DNA from 4 places in the Lysobacter yananisis genome. Region 4 is predicted to be linked to each of the others. Evidence: riboswitches for the same ligand, from Rfam matches in the RefSeq annotation. Region 4 holds a riboswitch; each other region holds the start of a gene.
What was found. Region 4 has a riboswitch for cobalamin ahead of btuB (TonB-dependent vitamin B12 receptor). Riboswitches for the same ligand answer to the same signal wherever they lie in the genome.
Positions count from the first base shown of each region.

Region 1: it holds a riboswitch for cobalamin, as region 4 does, so the genes downstream of both, RDV84_RS01755 (ribonucleoside-diphosphate reductase subunit alpha) here and btuB (TonB-dependent vitamin B12 receptor) in region 4, are expected to answer to the same signal.
Region 2: it holds a riboswitch for cobalamin, as region 4 does, so the genes downstream of both, metE (5-methyltetrahydropteroyltriglutamate--homocysteine S-methyltransferase) here and btuB (TonB-dependent vitamin B12 receptor) in region 4, are expected to answer to the same signal.
Region 3: it holds a riboswitch for cobalamin, as region 4 does, so the genes downstream of both, btuB (TonB-dependent vitamin B12 receptor) here and btuB (TonB-dependent vitamin B12 receptor) in region 4, are expected to answer to the same signal.

Region 1 is NZ_CP133568.1:391,524-396,993, reverse strand. Features, by position in the region: gene RDV84_RS01765 (ribonucleotide-diphosphate reductase subunit beta) at 1-435, opposite strand, end outside; gene RDV84_RS01760 (four helix bundle protein) at 497-850, shown strand; gene RDV84_RS01755 (ribonucleoside-diphosphate reductase subunit alpha) at 895-3,249, opposite strand; cobalamin riboswitch at 3,661-3,971, opposite strand; gene RDV84_RS01750 (DUF2339 domain-containing protein) at 4,095-5,470, shown strand, end outside.
Region 2 is NZ_CP133568.1:399,117-404,586, forward strand. Features, by position in the region: gene RDV84_RS01775 (aldo/keto reductase) at 1-144, shown strand, start outside; gene RDV84_RS01780 (COG3904 family protein) at 520-1,689, opposite strand; cobalamin riboswitch at 2,135-2,404, shown strand; gene metE (5-methyltetrahydropteroyltriglutamate--homocysteine S-methyltransferase) at 2,594-4,873, shown strand; gene RDV84_RS01790 (diguanylate cyclase) at 5,097-5,470, opposite strand, start outside.
Region 3 is NZ_CP133568.1:2,952,627-2,958,096, reverse strand. Features, by position in the region: gene RDV84_RS12515 (hypothetical protein) at 1-387, opposite strand, end outside; gene btuB (TonB-dependent vitamin B12 receptor) at 438-2,324, opposite strand; cobalamin riboswitch at 2,443-2,697, opposite strand; gene RDV84_RS12505 (TonB-dependent receptor plug domain-containing protein) at 3,048-5,444, shown strand.
Region 4 is NZ_CP133568.1:671,061-676,530, forward strand. Features, by position in the region: gene RDV84_RS02905 (phasin family protein) at 239-649, shown strand; gene bioD (dethiobiotin synthase) at 884-1,570, opposite strand; gene RDV84_RS02915 (GAF domain-containing protein) at 1,734-2,216, shown strand; gene RDV84_RS02920 (TfoX/Sxy family protein) at 2,213-2,701, shown strand; cobalamin riboswitch at 2,893-3,125, shown strand; gene btuB (TonB-dependent vitamin B12 receptor) at 3,263-5,113, shown strand; gene RDV84_RS02930 (hypothetical protein) at 5,425-5,470, opposite strand, start outside.

The sequences.
Region 1 (5,470 bases), 280 kb from region 4:
GACCGCGTCGAAGGCCTTGGCGCGCTCGTTCGGGTCGGGCAGGTAGGTGTCGAGCAGGGTCAGGTAGAACTGCACGTGCAGCGCTTCCTCGTACAGCTGCCGCGACAGGTACATGCGCGCTTCCGGCGCGTTGATGTGCTGATACAGGTTCAGCACCAGGTTGTTGGAGACGATGCTGTCGCCGGTGGCGAAGAACGCGACCAGGCGCTCGATCAGATGCCGCTCGGCCGGGCCGAACTTGTGCTTGAGGTCGTTGACGTCCTGGGAGAAATCCACTTCCTCGACGGTCCAGGTGTTGCGGATGGCGTCGCGGTACATCTCGTAGAACTGCGCGTAGCGCATCGGGCGCAGGGTCAGGTCGAAGCCTGGATCGAGCAGCTTAGGAGTGAGCGGAGAGGAGTGAGGAGTGAGCGAGGACATCGCTGACGAGGACATGGGCGGTTTTCCTAATGCAGGTGTGCCGGCGAGCTGAGACCTTGGGGGCAAGGAGGCCGTCGTGCACTACCAAGAAACTGTTGTCTGGAATAAAGCTATTCGACTGGCCGAAAAGGTCTGTCTGGTGTCTCGGCAATTGCCGGCGATGGAGCGATTCGGTATGAGGTCGCAACTCAACAGGGCGGCAATTTCGGTGCCGAGCAATACGGCTGAGGGATGGACTCGCGAATCCAAGCGCGAGAGACGGCAGTTTCTGTCGATCGCGCACGGATCTTTGGCGGAGCTACACACCCAGTTGCTGATTTGCGAGCGGGTAGGCTGGTTGCGAACCGCCGATCTGCCAGAAATAAAATCGCTGATCGACGAGATAAGCCGCATGCTCACCGTCCTGAGAAGAGCAGCCAGGCACCCCTGACCGCCCTTGCTCACTCCTCACTCCTCTCCGCTCACTTCTCGACCTTACTGGCAAGCCTCGCAGGCTTCCGGATTTTCCAGCGAGCAGGCGATCGCGTCGCTCTCGGTGTATTCCGGCTTCGGCGCCACCGGCGCTGCGGCCGGCGCGCTGACCGTTGTCTTGGCGATCTTGGTCGCCGGACGCGAGCGCAGGTAGTACGTGGTCTTCAGGCCCTTCTTCCAGGCGTACATGTACATCGAGCTGAGCTGGCCGATGTTCGGGCTCTCGATGAACAGGTTCAAGGACTGGCTTTGATCGATGAACGCGCCGCGGTCGGCGGCCATGTCGATCAGCGAACGCATCGGCAGTTCCCACGCGGTGCGGTAGACCTGGCGCAGCGATTCGGGGATCTCCGTCACCGCCTGGATCGAGCCTTCGGCCATCTTGATCCGGTCGCGCATTTCCGGCGTCCACATGCCGAGCTTCTTGAGCTCCTCGACCAGGTACTTGTTGACCACCAGGAAGTCGCCCGACAGGGTCTCGCGCTTGAACAGGTTCGACACCTGCGGCTCGATGCACTCGTAGCAGCCGGCGATCGAGGCGATGGTCGCGGTCGGCGCGATCGCCACCAGCAGCGAGTTGCGCAGGCCGTGCTGCTTGATGCGTGCGCGTAGCTCGGTCCAGCGCTCCGGCTGCGACGGTTCCACGCCCCAGGCTTCGAACTGCAGTTCGCCGATGCTGGCGCGGGTGTCTTCGTAGCCGGGGTGCTTGCCGTGCTCCATCGCCAGTTCGTTCGACGCCGACAGGGCGTGGAAGTAGATGGCTTCGGCGATCTCGCGGCCGAGCTTGCGCGCCGGCTCGGAGTCGAACGGCAGGCGCAGCTTGAAGAACACGTCCTGCAGGCCCATCGTGCCGAGGCCGACCGGACGCCAGCGCAGGTTGGCGCGGCGCGCGGTCTCGATCGGGTAGAAGTTCAGGTCGATCACGCGGTCGAGCTGGCGCACGGCCAGGCGCACGGTCTCGGCGAGCTTTTCGAAATCGAACGCGCCCTTGCCATCCTCGAAGATTTCGACGTGGTGCGACAGGTTGATCGAGCCGAGGTTGCACACCGCGGTTTCGTCCTGCGAGGTCACTTCCAGGATCTCGGTGCACAGGTTCGACAGGTGCACCACGTTGCCGTCGCGCAGGGTCTGGTTGCAGGCGCGGTTGGACTTGTCCTTGAAGTTCATCCAGCCGTTGCCGGTCTGCGCCAGGGTGCGCATCATCCGCGCGTAGATGTCGCGCGCCTTGACCTTCTTGACCGCTTGGCCGGCGGCCTCGGCGGCGCGGTAGGCGCGTTCGAACGACTCGCCCCACAGGTCGGTCAGCTGCGGCACCTTGGCCGGGTCGAACAGCGACCAGTCGGCGTCGGCCTCGACCCGGCGCATGAATTCGTCGGGAATCCAGTTGGCGAGGTTGAGGTTGTGGGTGCGGCGCGCTTCGTCGCCGGTGTTGTCGCGCAGTTCCAGGAACTCTTCGATGTCGGCGTGCCACGGCTCCAGGTACACGCAGGCCGCGCCCTTGCGCTTGCCGCCCTGGTTGACCGCGGCGACCGAGGCGTCGAGCGTCTTCAGCCACGGCACGATGCCGTTGCTCAGGCCGTTGGTCGAGCGGATCAGCGAGCCGCGCGCGCGGATGCGGGTGTAGCTCAGGCCGATGCCGCCGCTGAACTTGCTCAGCTTGGCCACGTCCATGTAGCGCTTGTAGATCGCTTCCAGCGAGTCTTCCGGCGAATCCAGCAGGAAGCAGCTCGACAGCTGTTCGTGGGTGGTGCCGGAGTTGAACAGGGTCGGCGAGGACGGGATGTAGTCGAGCTGGGCCATGCGCCGGTACAGCGCCAGCGCGTCGGACACGTCTTCGCTCAGCGCGCAGGCGATGCGCAGGAAGAACTGCTGCGGGGTCTCGATGACGGTGCGCGCGGTCGGGTGGCGCAGCAGGTAGCGGTCGTACAGGGTGCGCAGGCCGAAGTAGTCGAACTTGGCGTCGAGGTTGCGGTCGATCGCGTCGTTGAGCTTGCGCGCGTTGGCCTGGACGAAGTCGAGCAGGCGCTGGTTGATCAGGCCCAGGTCGAAGCCGCGCTGGACCGACTGCGAGAACGCGTGGATCTCGATCCCGGCGACTTCCTTCTCGATCACCCCGGCGAGCAGGCGCGCGGCCAGGCGGCCGTATTCGGGCTCTTCGGCGGTCAGCAGCGCGGCGGTGCGGATCGACAGCTCGTCGAGCTCGCGCGTGGTCGCGCCGTCGTACAGGCCGGAGATGGTGCGGGTGGACACGCGCATCGGGTCGACCGAATACAAGCCTTCGGCGCAGCGGGTCACCGCGCGCACGATCTTGTTGAGGTCGACCGGCTCGCGGCGGCCGCTGCGCTTGGTCACGCTCATCGTCAGGTTCGCGGCCGGCGGGGTCAGCGCGAAGCCGGGCGCGTCTTGTGCGCTGCGTGCCGGTTTGACGTTGGTAGCGGGGGCGGCGGCGGCGTCCGCGGCGGGGGCGACGGACGAATCGGTTTCCAGTGTGGTCATGGCATTGCTCCGGGGCGTGGGTGCACGGTGCGGAGAACGCGGACGCGCCATCGGCAGCGAACCGCATAAAGCGGCGTCGCCGACGGCACGGCCGTGCCCCCGCGGGCGCGGAGCGTCGGAGCGCTGGCTGGGTGTCGCGCGCGCCGGAAGGTTCCGGGCACGGGCCGCTCCGCGCATGGCGCCGAAGCGGTCGGACGCGACGGTGGCCCCGTCGTGCCGCGACACCGGCCGGTCTTCCCCCGAAGACTCCATTGGGCCGGGACCGCGCGGTTGTGCGACGCGCGGCTGTCGGCAGGTCTTCGGGCTCGGGACTCAGAGCCAGAAACAGAGCGGAGAGGAGTGAGGAGCGAGCCGCAGCGATCCGCCTTCGCTCACTCCTCACTCCTCTCCGCTCGTTCCTCGCTTTTGTCCTACTGGGGCCGCTTCCCAGGCGCTTGTCGCGCCCAGTGCCATGGCCCGTTCGTTTCCCATACCGCTGCGGGGCAGCGCCGGCTTCGGCGGCCGCGCGGCGATCCGCGGGCCCTCCCTACCGGCTTCCCTATTCAGCCGGTCTCTCGACCGGCACCGACGGACACAACATAGTGGGGTTCGTCGATTTCGTCAACGCGATATGTGGTGAGTCAGCAAGGTATGCACGGGGTGAAGGACACCCCCGCAAGGTGCCGTGGTTGGTGTAACGTGCCCGCCATAAGGATAGGGGAAACGTGATGGAATCGCTGATTGTCTTGCTGGTCCTCGCGGTCCTGGCGGTACCGGTGCTGCTGGTGGTCGCGCTGGTCCAGCTCGGCTCGCTGCGCGGCCGGGTGAGCGGGCTGGAGCGCGAAGTCGAGCGCCTGCGCCAGTCGGGCGGACCGGCGGGCCACCAGGCGACCCTGGCCGAATCGAGCGCACGCGAGGCCGCGGCGCGGGCGCAGGGCGAGCGCGTTTCGGCGCCTTCCGTCGCCGTCCCGGCCGCCCCCGGCCCTGCGAGCGCGGCACCAGAGCGCCCCGCGGCGACCCCGGCGCAACCGCCGCCGCTGCCCGCGGCTGCGCCGCCCTCGACTTCGGTGCCCCCGACCTCGACGCCCGCCGCGCCGGTGCCGCCGCCGCGCCCGCAGGCGCCGCGCGCGCCGGCTCAGCCGGACGTCGTCACCGTCGCCGCGCGCTGGCTGCGGCGCTGGTTCACCGAGGGCAACGTGCCGGTCAAGGTCGGCATGCTGGTGCTGCTGGCCGGCGTCGCCGCCCTGCTCAAGTACGCCAGCGACCAGGGCTGGATGCGGGTGCCGGTGGAACTGCGCCTGGCCGGCGTCGCCGCCGCGGCGATGGCCGCGCTGGTGTTCGGCTGGCGCCAGCGCGAACGCAAGCGGGTGTTCGCGCTGAGCCTGCAGGGCGGCGCGATCGGCGTGCTGCTGTTGGTGGTGTTCGCCGCGTTCAAGCTCTACGGCATGATCCCGGCCGGCGCCGCGTTCGCGCTGAGCGTGGTGCTGGTGGCCGGCACCGGCGTGCTGTCGGTGAAGCAGAACGCGATGGCGCTGGCGGTGTTCGCGATCCTCGCCGGCTTCCTCGCGCCGATCTGGCTGTCGACCGGCTCGGGCAACCACGTCGCCCTGTTCGGCTACTACGCCGTGCTCAACGCCGGCATCTTCGCCATCGCCTGGTGGCGGCCGTGGCGGGTGCTGAACCTGCTCGGCTTCGCCTTCACCTGGGGCATCGGCACGCTGTGGGGCGTGCTCAAGTACCGGCCGGAGCATTACTCGACCACCGAGCCGTTCCTGCTGCTGTTCTTCGCCTTCTATCTGCTGATCCCGGTGCTGTACGCGCGCCGCCGCGCCGCCGGCCGGCGCGACCTGATCGACGGCTGCCTGGTGTTCGGCACGCCGCTGATCGCCTTCAGCCTGCAGGCCGGGCTGCTGCAAGGCGCGCGCATGCCGCTGGCGTTCTGCGCGCTGGGCCTGGGCGCGCTGTACGCGGCGCTGGCGTGGTGGCTGCGCCGCGACTCGCGCTTCTTCGCGCTGAGCACGCCGTACGCGCTGCTCGGGGTGGGCTTCGCGACCCTGGCGGTGCCGCTGGCGCTCGCCGCCGAGGCCACCGCCTGCGTGTTCGC
Region 2 (5,470 bases), 270 kb from region 4:
CTGGAGCTCGCGCTCGGCGCCGCGCAGCTGCAACGGCTGGAACAGGCGAGCGCGATCGCGTTGGGGTTCCCGCACGATTTCCTGGCCCTGCCCGGCATCGTCGGCGCGATGTTCGGCGGCGCGCGGGTGCGACGCGATTGGTGAGGCGCTGGGTAAAGACGGACTTCAAAGCAGAAGGGCGCGGCGACTGAGGGCCGCGCTTTCCGGTACACCACGTCCCCAACTCCGCCACTCCGGTTGCGGGCCGCGCTTTCCACTACAACGCGCTCCCCCACCCCGTCATTCCGGCGAAAGCCGGAACCCACCTTGATTTTGCCGTTCCGCTTTTCCGACCGTCGCAAGAGCAACGGCAAAATGGGTTCCGGCTTTCGCCGGAATGACGGGGTAATGAAGCGGGGCGAATCGGAGGCGAAGCGAAGCCGCGGAACAGACGCGCAGCGCAAACGCCACGGCGAAACGGAACGGAAGCGACGGCAGAGAATCCGCGCGCGGCAGCGCCGCCGCTCGCCTACAGCACGCCTACTTCGCCGCCTTGTCGGCCTTGGCGGGCGGCTCGTTCTTGCCCGCCGCGCCGGCCGGCTTGCCGTCGGCGGGCTCGGCCGCGCCCTCGCCCGCCGCGGCCTCGTCCAGCAACGGCGGCGGCAGGTCGCGCGCGTACAGGTCGGCCGGGCTCTCGCCCGGGCAGGTCTTGTCCGGGAAGCCGAACTGGGCCTGCAACTGCTCGGCGCATTCGGGCATCGACTCGAAGCTCTTGCCGGTGCCCATGCACTGCGCGTCGAACGCGCGGCGGAAGGATTCGCGGCGGCGGACGAAGTCGTCGCCGCACTTGCGCGCCAGACGGATCCGGTCGAGGTCGTCCTGGGCGGCGTTGGTGCCGTCCAGGCCGTATTGCTTGAGTTCGTCCGGGGTCAGGATGCGCAGGTCGCGGTTGGCCACGGTCATCATCAGGTCCGAGACCGCGGTGGCCACGCCGTTGCGCTCCAGGTAATCGCGCACCTGCTGGTTGATCGCGCGCAGTTCGCGGCTGAGCTCGGCGCGCGAGGTGGCGGTGGAGCGGTCGCGCATCAGCCGGTGGATGCCGACCTTGCCCTCGATCGAGCGGGTGTCGCCGGCCGCCAGCACCAGCACGCAGGCGCTGTGGCAGACCGAGTTCTCGCGCACCCAGATCGCCCAGCCCGATTCGGCGATGGAGTCGCCGGCGCGCAGCGCTTCCTCGACGTGGCCACCGCTGGAGTCGATGTCGAGGATGCGGGTCGGGATCTCCATGCGCGCGGCCATCGCCGCGACCCGCTGGGTCAGCGCGGTGAAGCCGGCGCCGATCTTGCCCTGGTAGCGCACCCGCACCACCCCGCGCTGCTGGCACGGCGACATCGCGTCGACCAGGCTGAAGAAGTCCAGCGATTCCAGGGTGTCGCCGTCGCCGAAGCGCGGGTAGTCGTATTCGCAGCTGATCCGGGCGCTGCCGCCGTCGAGCTTGGCCGGCGGCCAGTAGGTGCCCTTGAGGATGTCCTCTTCGCTGACCGCCGCCGGCGCCGGCTTGGGCATCTCGTTCTGGCTGCCCAGGGTCACCGCCGCGGCCGGCGGCGCCTGCGGGTCCCGGCCGCAAGCGGCCAGCGCCAGCGCGCACAACGCCGCGAACGCGGCGGCCAGGAGCCTGCGGGAAAGGAACGGGGAGCGTTGCGGAACCATGTGTCGAGCCACCGGAGTCGGAATCGCGCGGGACCGTCCTGGCCCGCGCCGCGCGCTGCGCCTGCAAACGTTAGCGGCAGGCTCGTCCAAGCTCAACGAGCACGACGCGCGTGGGCGGGCCGGGCTTCATGTTGACGCGGGGCGGATGAACCCGGGGCGAGGACGGACCGCTCGCGCGCGCAACCGACAGGTGCGGCAAACGTGGCGGGAGCGCGGCGATCTGACCGGACAGCATCGGGCCTGAAGGCCCTCCCACGATCGCTGGAGCCTTCGATGTTCCCGCCGCTGCCGCACCGCCCCTGACGCTTGGGAGGGCCTTCAGGCCCGATGCCGTTCGTCCCGGCCCGACCGGTGCCGCAAACCGCCGCAGTGTCATTTGACTTCGCCGGGCCCGCTGCGTACCTTGGCCGCGTCTCGGTGAACATCGCTTCATACAGATAAAGCGATGGGACACGCCGGCCACGGTTGACGCCGCGGCCGGCCAGAGGGAATCCGGTGCGAATCCGGAGCTGCCCCGCAGCGGTATGGGAAACGAACGGGCCTTGGCACTGGGCGGTACGCCTGGGAAGCGGCCTTAGTAGGCGGAGCGAGGGGTGAGCGCAGAGGAGTGAGAAGCGAGTAAAGCCCTTTGGCTTTTGCTCGCTTCTCACTCCTCTGCGCTCACTCCTCGCTCAAAGTCCCGAGCCCGAAGACCTGCCGCGACCGGAAGGTACGCCTTCCGTCCGACTCCGGTCCCGCTTCGCCGTCGCGTCCGCGCGATGCGCGCGGCGGGCCGGCTCGCCCGCGGGGGCGGAGGTCGAAGCCAACGGATCGATCCGCAGTCCGGCGCACCCGCGTCCGGGCCGGCGCGGCCGTGGTCTCCTTCGTTGCCCTGCGTCATGCCCACGCATCGCAGGTATTGATCATGATCAGCGTCACCACCCTCGGCTTCCCGCGCATCGGCGCGCGGCGCGAGCTCAAGCAAGCCCTGGAATCGTTCTGGAAGGGCGACCGCGACGCGGCCGCGCTGCAGGCCACCGCCGCCGGATTGCGCGAACGCCACTGGCGCCTGGCCGTCGCGGCCGGCGCCGACAGCGTGCCGTGCAACGATTTCTCGCTCTACGACCATGTCCTCGACACCGCCGTGCTGTTCGACGCCATCCCGGCCTCGCACCGCGCCGCGTTCGAGGACGATCCGCTCTCTGGCTATTTCGCCCTCGCCCGCGGCCTGCAGGACGGCCGCCGCGACCTGCGCGCGCTGGAAATGACCAAGTGGTTCGACACCAACTACCACTACCTGGTCCCGCAGTTCGAACCCGGCCAGCGCTTCTCGCTGCGCGCCGACAAGCCGCTGGCCGAACTGGCCCAGGCCCGCGCGCTCGGCCTGGACGCGCGGCCGGTGCTGCTCGGCCCGGTCACCCTGCTCAAGCTCGGCAAGCGCACGGACGGCGGCGATCCGCGCGAACTGCTCGACGCGCTGCTGCCGGCCTACGCCGAGCTGCTGGCCACGCTCAAGGCGGCCGGCGCGCAGTGGGTGCAGATCGACGAGCCGGCGCTGGCGCTCGACCTCGACGACGCCGACCGCGCCGCCTACCGCCGCGCCTTCGACGCGCTCGCCCAGGCCGACTCGCCGCAGCGCCTGCTCGCGACCTACTTCGGCGCGCTCGGCGACAACGCCGCGCTGGCCGCGCAGTTGCCGGTCGAAGCGCTGCACTTGGATCTGGTGCGCGCGCCGCAACAGCTCGAAGCGGTGCTGCCGCTGCTGCCGGCCGACCGCGCGCTGAGCCTGGGCGTGGTCGACGGCCGCAACATCTGGCGCGCCGACCTCGACGCCGCGCTGAGCCTGGCCCGCCGCGCCGGCGAACGCGCGCGCTGGCTGGCGCCGTCGTGCTCGCTGCTGCACGTGCCGACCGACCTGGAGCTGGAACGCAAGCTGCCCGGCCCGCTGAAGCAGTGGATGGCGTACGCGAAGCAGAAGATCGAAGAGCTGCGCCTGGTCGCCGGCGCGCTGGCCGGCGACGCCGCGGCCGAAGGCGAACTGGCCCAGGCCGCCAGCGCGCGCGCCGCGCGCCTGGCCTCGCCGCTGCTGCGCAACGCCCAGGTGCGCAAGCTCCTGGCCGCGGTCGAGCCGGCGATGACCCGCCGTGCCAGCGCCTATCCGCAGCGCATCGCGCTGCAGCAGCAACGGCTGAAGCTGCCGCTGTTCCCGACCACCACCATCGGCTCGTTCCCGCAGACCGCGCAGGTGCGCCAGGCCCGCGCCGAACACAAGGCCGGGCGCCTGGACGACGCCGGTTACCGCGCCTTCCTCGAAAACGAAACCGTGCAGTGCCTGCGCGAGCAGGAAGCGCTCGGCATCGACGTGCTGGTGCACGGCGAGTTCGAGCGCAACGACATGGTCGAGTACTTCGGCGAGCAGCTCGACGGCTTCGCCTTCACCTCGCACGGCTGGGTGCAGAGCTACGGCTCGCGCTGCGTCAAGCCGCCGGTGCTGTTCGGCGACGTCGCCCGGCCCAGGCCGATGACGGTGGAATGGAGCCGCTTCGCCCAGGACCACGCCGCCAAGCCGGTCAAGGGCATGCTGACCGGGCCGGTGACGATCCTGCAGTGGTCGTTCGTGCGCGACGACCAGCCGCGCGCCGACAGCTGCCGGCAGATCGCCCTGGCCCTGCGCGAGGAAGTGCTGGACCTGGAGGCGGCCGGCATCGCCGCGATCCAGATCGACGAGCCGGCGCTGCGCGAAGGCCTGCCGCTGCGCCGCGCCGACTGGCCGGCGTACCTGGCCTGGGCCGGCGAGAGCTTCCGCCTCGCCGCCAGCGGCGTCGGCGACGCGACCCAGATCCACACCCACATGTGCTACGCCGAGTTCAACGACATCATCGACGCGGTCGCCGCGCTCGACGCCGACGTGATCTCGATCGAGACCTCGCGCTCGCGCATGGAGCTGCTCGACGCGTTCGTGCGCTACCGCTACCCCAACGGCATCGGCCCGGGCGTGTACGACATCCACTCCCCGCGCGTGCCCGACGAAGCGGAGATGCGCGAGCTGCTCGACAAGGCGCTGGACGTGCTGGAACCGGCGCAGCTGTGGGTCAATCCGGACTGCGGCCTGAAGACCCGCGGCTGGCCGGAAGTGCGCGCGGCGCTGCGGGCGATGGTCAGCGCGGCGCAAGGCCTGCGCGAGGCGGCGCGGGCGGAGGCCTGAGCCGGACGGTCCGGCGGATGCGTCGCGCCGCGTGCGCGGCGCGTCCGGCGCGGCCGAGGCAACCGACGCGGGCGCTCGCCGATGCGCGAACGCCCGTCGTTTGTTCCCTGCGAACCGCGCCAATCCGACCACCGCGAAACCCGCATCGCCGCCGTTTCGCGATACGCACCGCCTGCGGCCACGCGCCGCGACATCCGCTACCCGCGCTGCGATCCTCGCGCGATCAAGAACAAAACCCGTTGCGCCCGCGCCGCTTGGCCCGGTACAGCGCTTCGTCGGCGCGATCCATCGCCGCATCCAGTTCGTCCACGCTGTAGGCCATCGCCACGCCGATGCTGCAGGTCAGCCGGCCGTGTTCGCTGTCGCGGTGTTCGATGTCCCGGCGATACAGCCCGAGCAGGATCGCGCGGGCGATGTTGAGCACGCGCGCCCGGCCGACCCCGGGGATCAGCACGCAGAATTCCTCGCCGCCGGCGCGCACCACCGCGTCGTCGCCTTCGCGCACTTCGGCGCGGATCGCCGCCACCGCGGTGCGCAGCGCTTCGTCGCCGGCGCGGTGGCCGTAGCGGTCGTTGTAGGCCTTGAAGTGGTCGACGT
Region 3 (5,470 bases), 2.3 Mb from region 4:
CGCCGCCATCGACGGCGCCCAGGCCCGGCCCAGGTACCACAGCACCGCATACGCCAGCAGCAGGAACGCGTACGACGGCGTCACGCAGTAGTGATCGAAGAAGCTCAGCCCGCGCCCGGTCACGGCGATGTAGTCGATCGCCACCGCCGCCACCAGCAGCCCGGCGAACAGCCGGTGGCGCTGCAGGTACAGGCCGCCGAGGAAGAACACCGCCATCGATGCGTCCGGCAGGTGCAGCGCGCTGCCGACCGCGTGGAAACGGGTCGCGGCCATCAGCGTCAGCAGCACGGCCAGGATCGCCAGTTGCGCGGGGCCCGCGAGCAGCGGCCGCAGTTCGTGCCGGCGCGGGGCCGGGCGGTTCGGCTGGGACTGGGTCGTGGAGATCATCGTCGTCTCTCGGTCGGGGCCGGCCGCGCGCGCGGCCGGCGCGGGCGGGTTCAGCGGTTGGGACGGTAGCGCAGGCTCAGCAGGTAGGTGCGTCCGGGCTGATTGTAGAAGGCCGCGGTTTCGTAGCGCTTGTCGAACAGGTTGTTGGCCGCCAGCTGCACGCTCCAGTCCGTGCCCAGCGCGTAGCCCAGGCGCAGGTCGGCCAGGGCGTAGCCGCCGAGTTCGCGCTTGTTGGCGAGGTCGTCGTAGCGCTGGCCGGCGGCGTAGACGCTGGCGCCGAGCGAGAACGCGTCGCCGCGGTCGAGTTCGAAGCGGCGGTCCAGGTCGATGCGCGCGCTCTGCCGCACGCGCCGCGGCAGGATGTTGTCGCGGTAGCCGCCGCGGCTGTCGTTGCGCGGGTCCAGCCAGGTCGCGCTGGCGCGCAGGTCCCAGCCGGCCACGCGCGTGTCCAGCGCCGCTTCCAGGCCGCGGATGCGGGCGCGGTCGACGTTGCCGGGCAGGCCGATGGAGGCGTCGTAGGCGATCAGATCGTCGATCCGGGTCTGGTAGGCGTTGAGCGACCACACCTGGCGGCCGCCCTCGCCGAAGGTGCCGCGCAGGCCCAGTTCGAAGCTGCGCGAGGTTTCCGGGCCCAGGTCCGGATTGCCGTACCCCGGGTAATACAGCTCGTTGAAGGTCGGCGCCTTGAACGCGGTGCCGTAGCTCGCGGTCAGCCGCAGCGCGTCGGCGAAGTTCCAGCCCCACAGCACGCTGCCGGTGGTTTCGCCGCCGAACTGGCTGTCGTCGTCGCGGCGCAGGCTGGCCTGCAGCGCGTGCGCGCCGAACTCGCGCTGGTACTGGCCGAACGCGCCGCGCAGCACGCGCGCGTCGCGCTTGTAGGCGGTGTTGCTTTCGACTTCGTCGCGCTGCCAGTCGAAGCCCAGGCTCAGCAGGCCGCCGCCGAGGCCGAGGTCGCCCTGCAGCGAGCCGAGCTGGCGGCGGGTGTCGAAGGTGCTGGAGTACTTGCCGTCCTTGTATTGCTCGCTGAGGTCCCAGCTGCGGCCGGCGTTGAGGCTCAACGCGAGGCGGTCGCTCGGGCGGTAGCGCAGCTTCGCGCCGGCGACCTGCTGGACGGTGTCGGCCTGGTTGTTCTGGCTGCCGTCGTATTCGTTGTAACCCTCGGCTCGAAACACCCGCGCCTCGCCGTCCCACTGCTCGTTGAAGCGGTAGCCGCCCTGCAGGGTCAGCGACGAATTGCGGTAGCCGTCGCGATCGGGCGAATAGGTGAAGCAGCCGGCGCCGCCCGGCGACGGCTTGCCGCGGCAGGCGTCGATGCCGTCGGTGTCCTCGTGCGCGGCGTTGATCGAATACCAGCCGCGCTCGCCCTTTCCGGCCACGCCGGCGGACGCGCGATGGGTCTTGTTGCTGCCGATGCCGACGCTGAAGCTCGGCGCGAACGGCCCCTGCGGGCGGCGGGTGAAGATCTGGATCACGCCGCCGATGGCTTCCGAGCCGTACAGGCTGGAGAACGGGCCGCGCACGATCTCCACGCGCTCGATCTGCTCGACCGGGATGTCCTGCAGCGAGGCGCCGCCGCTGGTGGCCGAACCGAGCTTGATCCCGTCGACCAGCACCAGCACGTGATCGGATTCGCTGCCGCGCAGGAACAGCGAGGTGCTTTTGCCCGGCCCGCCGTTGTTGGCCAGCGACGCGCCCGGCGTGCCGCGCAACAGGTCCGGCAGCGACGAAGGCTGCAGGCGCTCGATGTCGGCGCGGTCGATCACGGTGACCGCGGCCAGGGTCGCGTCCTGGGTCTGCGCGGTGCGGGTGGCGGTGACCACGACCTGGTCGAGATCGACCGCCGGCGCGGCAGGGGCGGTGGCGGCCGCGGCGGACAGGGCGATGGCCAGGGCCGGCGCGAGCGCGCGGCGCGGGGAACGGACGAAGCGGTGCTGCATGGCCTGCGGGTCTCCAGGGCCGCGCTCTCCCGCGCGGCCGACAAGGGTCGGGACCGGCGCGAAAACAGCGCGGAAGGACACGCACAGGCGCGCTCGCTCCGCCACCAGGCCCGCCGCCGGTCGGTTCGCGCTCCAGGCCGGTCTCCGGGCTTGCGAGTGGAACCTGTCGAGCGTCCTTGTCCGAGGTTCCGGCGCCGCGCCTTCCCATGCATGAAGCACAGTGGCCGTTGCGGTGCGTGGACTCGCCTACCGTTGCGGGGGCAGCTCCGGCTTGAGCGCGCGGACCGTTCTGGCGAACAGACCCGCGGCGCGACCGGATTCCCGTTTCAATCGCCGGACTGTGCCGGCGATCACCTTGAGCGCGCGCATCTTAACAGTCGCGACGCCCGGGCGAGCGAACGGCACCGCCAGCACGCGGCCCTGTTTCGGACCGGTCCTATTCAATCGTCGCCGCATCCGCGGCCATGCTGGCGGCGGGCCTGCGTGCGATCGGGCCCCGCGCCACACCCCCGATCCTTGTTCGTTTTCCGGCCGCCGGCTCGCCGCGCATATGCGACCGGCGGTTCTTTTTGCCCGCGATCCGCGGCGCAGCGCCGAAAACGAGGCGCCTACCACTTTTTGATTACTTGCGTTAGCCGGTTCCTGGCCGCTTCATTGACCGGGTTGTTATGACCGTGTTAAACCCGGATGACATCGCTGTCAGTCCCCCATGCAGGAGTCTTCATGCACGCCAGCCGCACGCTCGCCCGCCCCGGTCTCCGCGTCCGCCACCCGCTCGCCCTCGGCTTGGCCATCGCCTTGAGCCTGACCGCCGCCCCCGCCGTCCTGGCCCAGCAACCCGCCCAGGCCGACGCCAAGACCCTCGACCAGGTCATCGTCACCGGCACGCGCGTGTCCGACCGCACCGTCGCCGAGTCGACCGCGCCGATCGACATCATCACCCCCGAGACCCTGGAAGCCACCGGCACGGTCGAGCTGGCGACCGCGCTGTCGCGCGCCCTGCCCTCGCTGAACTTCCCGCGCCCGGCGATCACCGACGGCACCGACGCGGTGCGCCCGGCGCAGTTGCGCGGCCTCGCGCCCGATCAGGTGCTGGTGCTGGTCAACGGCAAGCGCCGCCACACCACCGCGCTGATCAACCTCAACGGCAGCCAGGGCCGCGGCTCTTCGCCGGTGGACCTCAACGCGATCCCGATCGCCTCGATCGAGCGAGTGGAAGTGCTGCGCGACGGCGCGTCCGCGCAGTACGGCTCCGACGCCATCGCCGGCGTGGTCAACGTGGTGCTGAAGGGTTCCGGCAGCGGCGGCTCGATCGCCGCGCGCTACGGCCAGTACAGCGCCGGCGACGGCGAGCAGTACCAGCTCTCCGGCGACCTCGGCCTGGAAGGCGAGCGCGGCTGGCTGCGCCTGGCCGCGCAAGGCGGCCACCAGGACAACACCAACCGCGCGCGGCCGTTCCAGGGCGTGGTCGAACAGCGCTACGGCGATCCGGAGATCGACCACGGCGCGTTCTCCTACAACGGCGAATTCAAGCCGGTGGACTACCTGTCGTTCTATTCCTTCGGCAGCTACAGCGAACGCGACGTGCTGTCGAACGGCTATTTCCGCTTCGCCGCCGATCCGCGCAACATCCCCTCGATCTATCCCAACGGTTTCCTGCCGCAGATCCACAACGTCAGCAAGGACCGCGCCGCGGTGTTCGGCGTGCGCAGCGAAACCGCCGGCGGCACCCAGATCGACCTGAGTTACAACTACGGCCACAACGGCCTGACCTTCGACATCGAGAACACGCTCAACCGCAGCCTGGGCCCGAGTTCGCCGACCAAGTTCTACGCCGGCGCGCTGGAAGTGACCCAGCACGTGTTGAACCTGGACTTCACCCGCCCGGTGGACTTCGGCTGGAAGTACCCGATCACCTTCGCCTGGGGCGCGGAATGGCGCGGCGAGGAATTCAGCCAGCGCGCCGGCGAGTTCCTGTCCTACGCCAACGGCGGCGTGCCCGCGTCCAACGGCCAGGTGCTGCCGGGCGCGCAGGTGTTCTCGGGCTTCCGCGCCAGCGACGCCGGCGAGTTCGACCGCCACAGCTATTCGTTCTATCTCGACGTGGAAGGCGACCTGACCGACAAGTTCTCCGCCGGCCTGGCCGCGCGCTACGAGAGCTACAGCGACTTCGGCGACACCACCTCGGGCAAGCTGTCGGCGCGCTACGCCTTCACCGACGCGGTCGCGCTGCGCGCCACCGTGTCCACCGGCTTCCGCGCGCCGTCGCTGCAGCAGCAGTACTTCCAGTCCATCGCCACCAACTTCATCAGCGGCGTGCCGTACGAGATCGGCACCTTCCGCGTCGACAACCCGGCCGCGGTGGCGTTGGGTTCGGAACCGCTGAAGGCAGAGGAATCGACCAACTACAGCCTGGGCCTGGTGCTGCAGCCGGCCGACGGCCTGTACATCACCCTCGACGCGTACCAGATCAAGGTCGACGACCGCATCCTGCTGTCGGAGAACCTGACCAGCACCGCGGTGCGCAACTACCTGCAGGCCAACGGCTATCCCGGCATCGGCGGCGGCCGCTATTTCACCAACGCGGTCGACACCAAGACCCAGGGCGTGGACCTGATCGCGACCTACGGCTGGGACGTCGGCAACGGCAAGCTCAGCACCACCGCCGGCTACAACTATTCCAAGACCGAGATCGAGAACATCGCGCCGAACCCGCCGCGGCTGGCGGCGATCGACCCGGCCGCGGTGCGCATCGGCCGCACCGAGATCGGCCGCATCACCAAGGGCGCGCCGCGCGACAAGTTCTTCCTCGCCGGCGACTGGAAGAGCGGCAACTGGAACCTCACCGCCACCGCCACCCGCTACGGCGAGTTCACCGAACTGCACGCGAGCGACCCGTTGCAGGACCAGACCTTCAGTGCCAAGTGGACCCTGGACCTGGCCGCGACCTACCGCCTGGACCGCTGGGACTTCACCGTCGGCGGCGACAACGTGCTCAACGAATACCCCGACGAGTCCAAGCTGGTGCGCGGCACCCGCAACTACCTGCCGTACAACACCGCCTCGCCGTTCGGGTTCAACGGCGCGTTCGCGTACTTGAAGGTGGGTTACAAGTGGTGAGGCGCTCGGCGCGCTGAAACCTGAGC
Region 4 (5,470 bases):
GCGCCACCGTATCGACATCCGCCCCCGCCAGCGTGGCCGGGCGGATCGGCGCAGGTCCGCGCAGCGAAGCCGCTTTGCCTATTCAGGTAGCAACCCCGTAACTGACTGAACCGGCAGGTTTTCTGAACGATTCAGGACCGCTGGTCGGCACCATGTTGCGGCGCAACAAAAGCCGGTCTATGCTGCATCGCACAATCCAGTCGCCCTCCGTCTGGGCCACCTTTTCAGGAGCTAAGCCATGTACCAGCAGTTCAACGAACAGTTCGCCGCCGCCACGCGCCAGTTCGCGGACACGGCCGCTCAGGTCAACCGCCTGGCCCTCGACAACGCCGAGGCCGTGTTCGGCCTGCAGATCGCCGCGATCGAAGACCGCGTCAACGCCACCTTCGCCTTCTTCGGCGAAGCCGCCGAGGCCCGCGACTTCGACGCCCTCAAGACCCTGTTCCCGAAGGGCGTGCAGGTGGCTCGCGAGAACGTCGAGCGCGCCGTCAGCACCGGCCAGGAAGCCTTCGGCCGCACCCTGAAGACCAACGAAGCGATCGCCGAGCTGGCCAAGTCGCAGGTCGAGACCGCCGCCAAGGCGACCCAGGCCAACGTCGAGAAGGCCACCAAGGCCGCGGCCAAGGCCGCCGCTCCGGCCGCCAAGTAAGCCTCGCGGCCGCCGCCTCTCTCCCGGCGGCCCGATGCGATGAAGAAACCCGGCAGCGCGAGCTGTCGGGTTTTTTCGTTTGCACGGTGCGCAGGCCCCGGCCGGAGGATCGGAAGCGCCCGGTAGGGGCGGCGCCAGCCGCGACTGCGGCAACGCGACTGCGGCGGTATCTGCGACGCGAGCGGAAACTCCGCGGTCGCGGCTTGCGCCGCTCCTACAGGAGGAGTTCGGGATTCAGAAGACCGGGCGCAATGCACCGGCCAGGGTCGCCGGGGCGGGCTGCGCCGCATGCGGCAGCCGGCCCCAGCACGGCGCCGGCAGGCGCCGGCGCAGGATCTCGAAGTTCTCGTCGGCGCGCGCCATGTGCGGGTCGATGCCATTGGCGATCCAACCGATCAGCTCGGCTCCGTCGGCCTGGATCGCGCGCGCGCTCAGCCGGGCGTGGTTGATCGCGCCCAGGCGCAGGCCGACCACCAGCACCACCGGCAGTTTCAGCGCGCGCACCAGGTCGATCTGGTCGAGCTGAGCGCTGACCGGCGCGGCCCAGCCGCCGACGCCCTCGACCACCACGGTGTCGGCCTGGGCGGCCAGCCGCGCGTGCGCGGCCAGGATCGGACCCAGCGCGATCTCGACGCCGGCTTCGGCCGCGGCGATCTCCGGCGCCAGCGGCTGCGGCAGGGCGTACGGGTTGACGTCTTCGTAGCGCGGCCGCGGATCGCTGGCGGCCTGCAGCAGCAACGCGTCCTCGTTGCGCCAGCCGTCCGGGCCGGGCTCGCAGCCGCTGGCGACCGGCTTCATGCCGACCGCGCGCGCGCCGCCGGCGCGCAGGGCGTGCAACAGGGCGGCGCTGGCGACCGACTTGCCGATGCCGGTATCGGTGCCGGTGACGAACAGGCCGGGGAGCCGGCGGGCAGAAGTCATGCGGGAGTCTCGCGGCTGGGGCCGCCCGGCGCGCGGACGGGACCGCGCGGCCGACGGCGCGCTTGTCGGAAGGGGCGGCGGCGCCTGTGACTGATCTCGCGCTTTCCCGGCGCCGCCCGGTGGGCATGGTAGTCGCAGCGGACGCCGCTGTTACACTCCGAAGATGTTTACTGCCTCCACACTTTCGGGCCAAAAGTCCGAGCAATACGCCCAATTGGTCGACCAGGCCCGCGCCCTGCTCGACGGCGAGCGCGACCGCATCGCCAACGCCGCCAATCTGTCGGCGCTGGTCAACCAGGCCCTGCCGCAGCTCAATTGGGTCGGTTTCTATTTCTTCGACGGCACCGAACTGGTGGTCGGCCCGTTCCAAGGGCTGCCGGCCTGCGTGCGCATTCCGCTCGACAAGGGCGTGTGCGGCGCAGCCGCCACCCGCCGCCAGACCCAGCGCGTGGCCGACGTGCACGCGTTCCCCGGCCACATCGCCTGCGACGCGGCCTCGCGCTCGGAAGTGGTGGTGCCGCTGACCCGCGGCGCCGAACTGATCGGCGTGTTCGACCTGGACAGCCCGATCCCGGACCGCTTCGACGCCGACGATCAGGCCGGCCTGGAAGCCTTGGCCCAGGTGTATGTGGAGTCGCTGGCATGAGCGGAACCAAGATGCGCAACATCGGCCCCAAGAGCGCGGCCTGGCTGCGCCAGGTGGGGCTGCGCACGCACGAGGACGTCGCCGCGATCGGCACGGTCGAGGCGTTCATGCGGGTCAAGCGCGCCGGCTTCAAGCCGACCTTGAACCTGCTCTACGCGATCGAAGGCGCGCTGCTGGACTGCCATTGGCAGGAGATTCCCGACGAGCGCCGCCAGGAGCTGATCCTGGCCGCCGAGGCGGCCACCGCGCTGCTGCCGGCGCCGCGCAACAAGCCGGCCGCCGCGCCGGTGCGCACGACGGTGCATAACGAAGATCGCCATGAGGACGGCGGCTTCGGCGGCTTCGGCGGCTTCGGCGCGGGCCGCGAGGAAGGCGGCCACGGCGGGGATGGCGATGGCGCCGGCGACGAACGCGCCGGCGACGAGCGCGACGACGACGGCGCGGCCGGCGACAACGGTCGCGACGAGGGCGGCCGGCACGACTGAGCCGGTGCCGCACGGCTGCGCCCGCGTCCTGCAGGAGCGGCGCAAGCCGCGACCGCGGCAACCCAGCCACGTCGAAAGCAGTAACGCGAGCGATCGCCGCGCGGTCGCACCTCGCGCCGCTCCTGCAGCGGCCTAGGGCGGCTCCGACCGGTCAGGCAGGCGGCGCCGGGTTCGCGTACACTGCGCCCCGCTTCGAGGTGACCCCGCGGCCAGGCCGCCGGGTTGAAACGGGAAGCCGGTGACGCCCGGCGGCGCGGATCTGCGATCCGGCCGCGGCCAGTCCGGCACTGCCCCCGCAACGGTAAGCGCGTCGACAGCGCGGCAACCGCCACTGTGCCACCGGCCTCGCGCCACCGGCATGGGAAGGCGCCGCGCCGGAACCGGTCCGCCGGTTCGGCCCGCAAGTCCGGAGACCGGCCCCGAAGCCCCCACAGGTTGCGATGCGGAGGGCATCGCGGCGGTCGCCGCGCCTTCGCGCCGGCTCGCCTGCGTTCGCCCTCCCCCGCCGCCGCCCTTCGCCGTTCGTCGTGCGCGCAGGATCGCGCGCGCAGGAGTGCTTCAATGCGTCGTTACCAGTTGCTGTCCCTCGCCATCGCCGGCGCCCTCGCGCTGCCGGCGGCCGCCGTCGCCGCGCCCGCCGGTGCGCCCACCGACCTGGATCAGGTCGTGGTCACCGCCAACCGCACCGCGGTCAGCGTCAACGACCTGCTGACCCCGGTCGACGTGCTCGACCGCGCCGACATCGAGCGCAGCCAGGCGCGCGACCTCAACGACCTGCTGCGCGGCCGCGCCGGCATCACCATCGCCAACCAGGGCGGCGCCGGCAAGCTGACCACGCTGTTCCTGCGCGGCAGCGAATCCGACCACGTGCTGGTGCTGGTCGACGGCCTCCGCATCGGTTCGCCGACCTCGGGCCTGGCCTCGCTGCAGGACCTGCCGCTGGAGTTGATCGACCGGATCGAGATCGTGCGCGGCCCGCGTTCGAGCCTGTACGGCGCCGACGCCATCGGCGGCGTGATCCAGGTGTTCACCCGCCGCGAGCGCCAGGGCTTCGCCCCGCGCGTGCACGCCGGCGGCGGCAGCAACGGCACGGTCGAGTTCGGCACCGGCTTCGGCGGCCGCGGCGGCCGCGGCTGGTTCGGCGCCGATTACAGCTTCCGCAAGACCCAGGGCATCAACGCCTGCCGCGGCGCCGGCTTCCCGGTGTTCGCCGGCTGCTTCACCGACGAGCCCGACCGCGACGGCTACGAGAGCCACGCGCTGTCGCTGCGCGGCGGCGTCGAGATCAACGAGCAGTGGAGCGTGGAAGGCCAGGCGCTGCGCGCCGAAGGGCAGAACGATTACGACGGCAGCTTCGTCAACTATTCCGAGACCGTGCAGCAGGTGATCGGCGGCAAGATCGACTGGCGGCCGAGCGAGCGCGTGCACGTGCAGCTGACCGGCGGGCGCAATGTCGACAGCTCCGACAACTTCCTCGGCGCGGTGCCGATGGGGTACTTCAGCACCAACCGCGACAGCGCGACCTTGCAGGCAGATTTCAACCTCTTCGACGGCCACGTGCTGAGCGCGGGCTTCGATTGGCTGCGCGACGAAGTGCGCAGCGACACCACCTACGACGAGCGTTCGCGCGACAACAAGGCCGGTTTCGTCCAGTACCAGGGCCGCTTCGGCAACCAGTCGTTCGAAGCCAGCGTGCGCCGCGACGACAACGAGCAGTTCGGCGGCCACACCACCGGCGGCGCCGCGTGGGGCCTGAACTTCGCCGACCACTGGCGCGTCACCGTCGGCTACGGCACCGCGTTCAAGGCGCCGACCTTCAACGAGCTGTACTACCCGTTCTTCGGCAACCACAACCTCAAGCCGGAAGAGTCCAAGACCTGGGAACTGGGCCTGGCCTACCGCGGCGAGAACTTCAACGCGCGCATCGACGGTTTCGACACCCGCGTGGACGAGCTGATCACCTTCGACTCGGCGATCAACCTGCCCAACAACATCGAACGCGCGCGCATGCGCGGCGCCGAGATCGGCATCGACACCACCTTCGCCGAGTGGACGCTGGCGGCGAGCGCGAGCTGGCTCGACACCGAGAACCGGGTCGGCTTCTACCGCGGCAACGACCTGCCGCGCCGCGCCAAGCACAGCGCGCGCATCGACCTGGACCGCGCCTTCGGCAAGTTCCGCGTCGGCGCCACCGCGGTGGGTTACGGCTCGCGCTACGACGACGTCGCCAACAGCAACCGCCTCGGCGGCTACGGCACGTTCGACCTGCGCGCGGAGTACGCGTTCACCGATGCGCTGAGCCTGCAGGCGCGGGTGGCCAATGTGTTCGACCGCGAGTACGAGACCGTGTCGTACTACAACCAGCCGGGCCGCGAGTGGTTCGTGACCCTGCGTTACGCGCCCAAGCCCTGATCGCGGGGCGTGGCCGGGGCCGGTTCGGCCTTGAGCGATGAGAACGGAGCCCGGCTTAGGCCGGGCTTCTTTTTTGCCGATGCGATGGGCGGCGCGGTTTCGCGCCTGCGGGAGCGGTGTGTGGCGCCGGGTCGGGCGCGGCCGCGATGGACGGTTCGTTGTAATCGATGTGGCGCGGTCGCGGCTTGCGCCGCTCCTACAGGGGGCCTTCGACGCCACGGCGCAAGCGACTCTGTAGGAGCGGCGCAAGCCGCGACCGCGGGGCTGCCGGTCGCTGCGAACTCGACCCAAGCGAAAAGCGCGGGCGAGGTTCAGGCCATCGCCGTGATCTGCTCGTCCAGCTCGGCCTGCAGATCG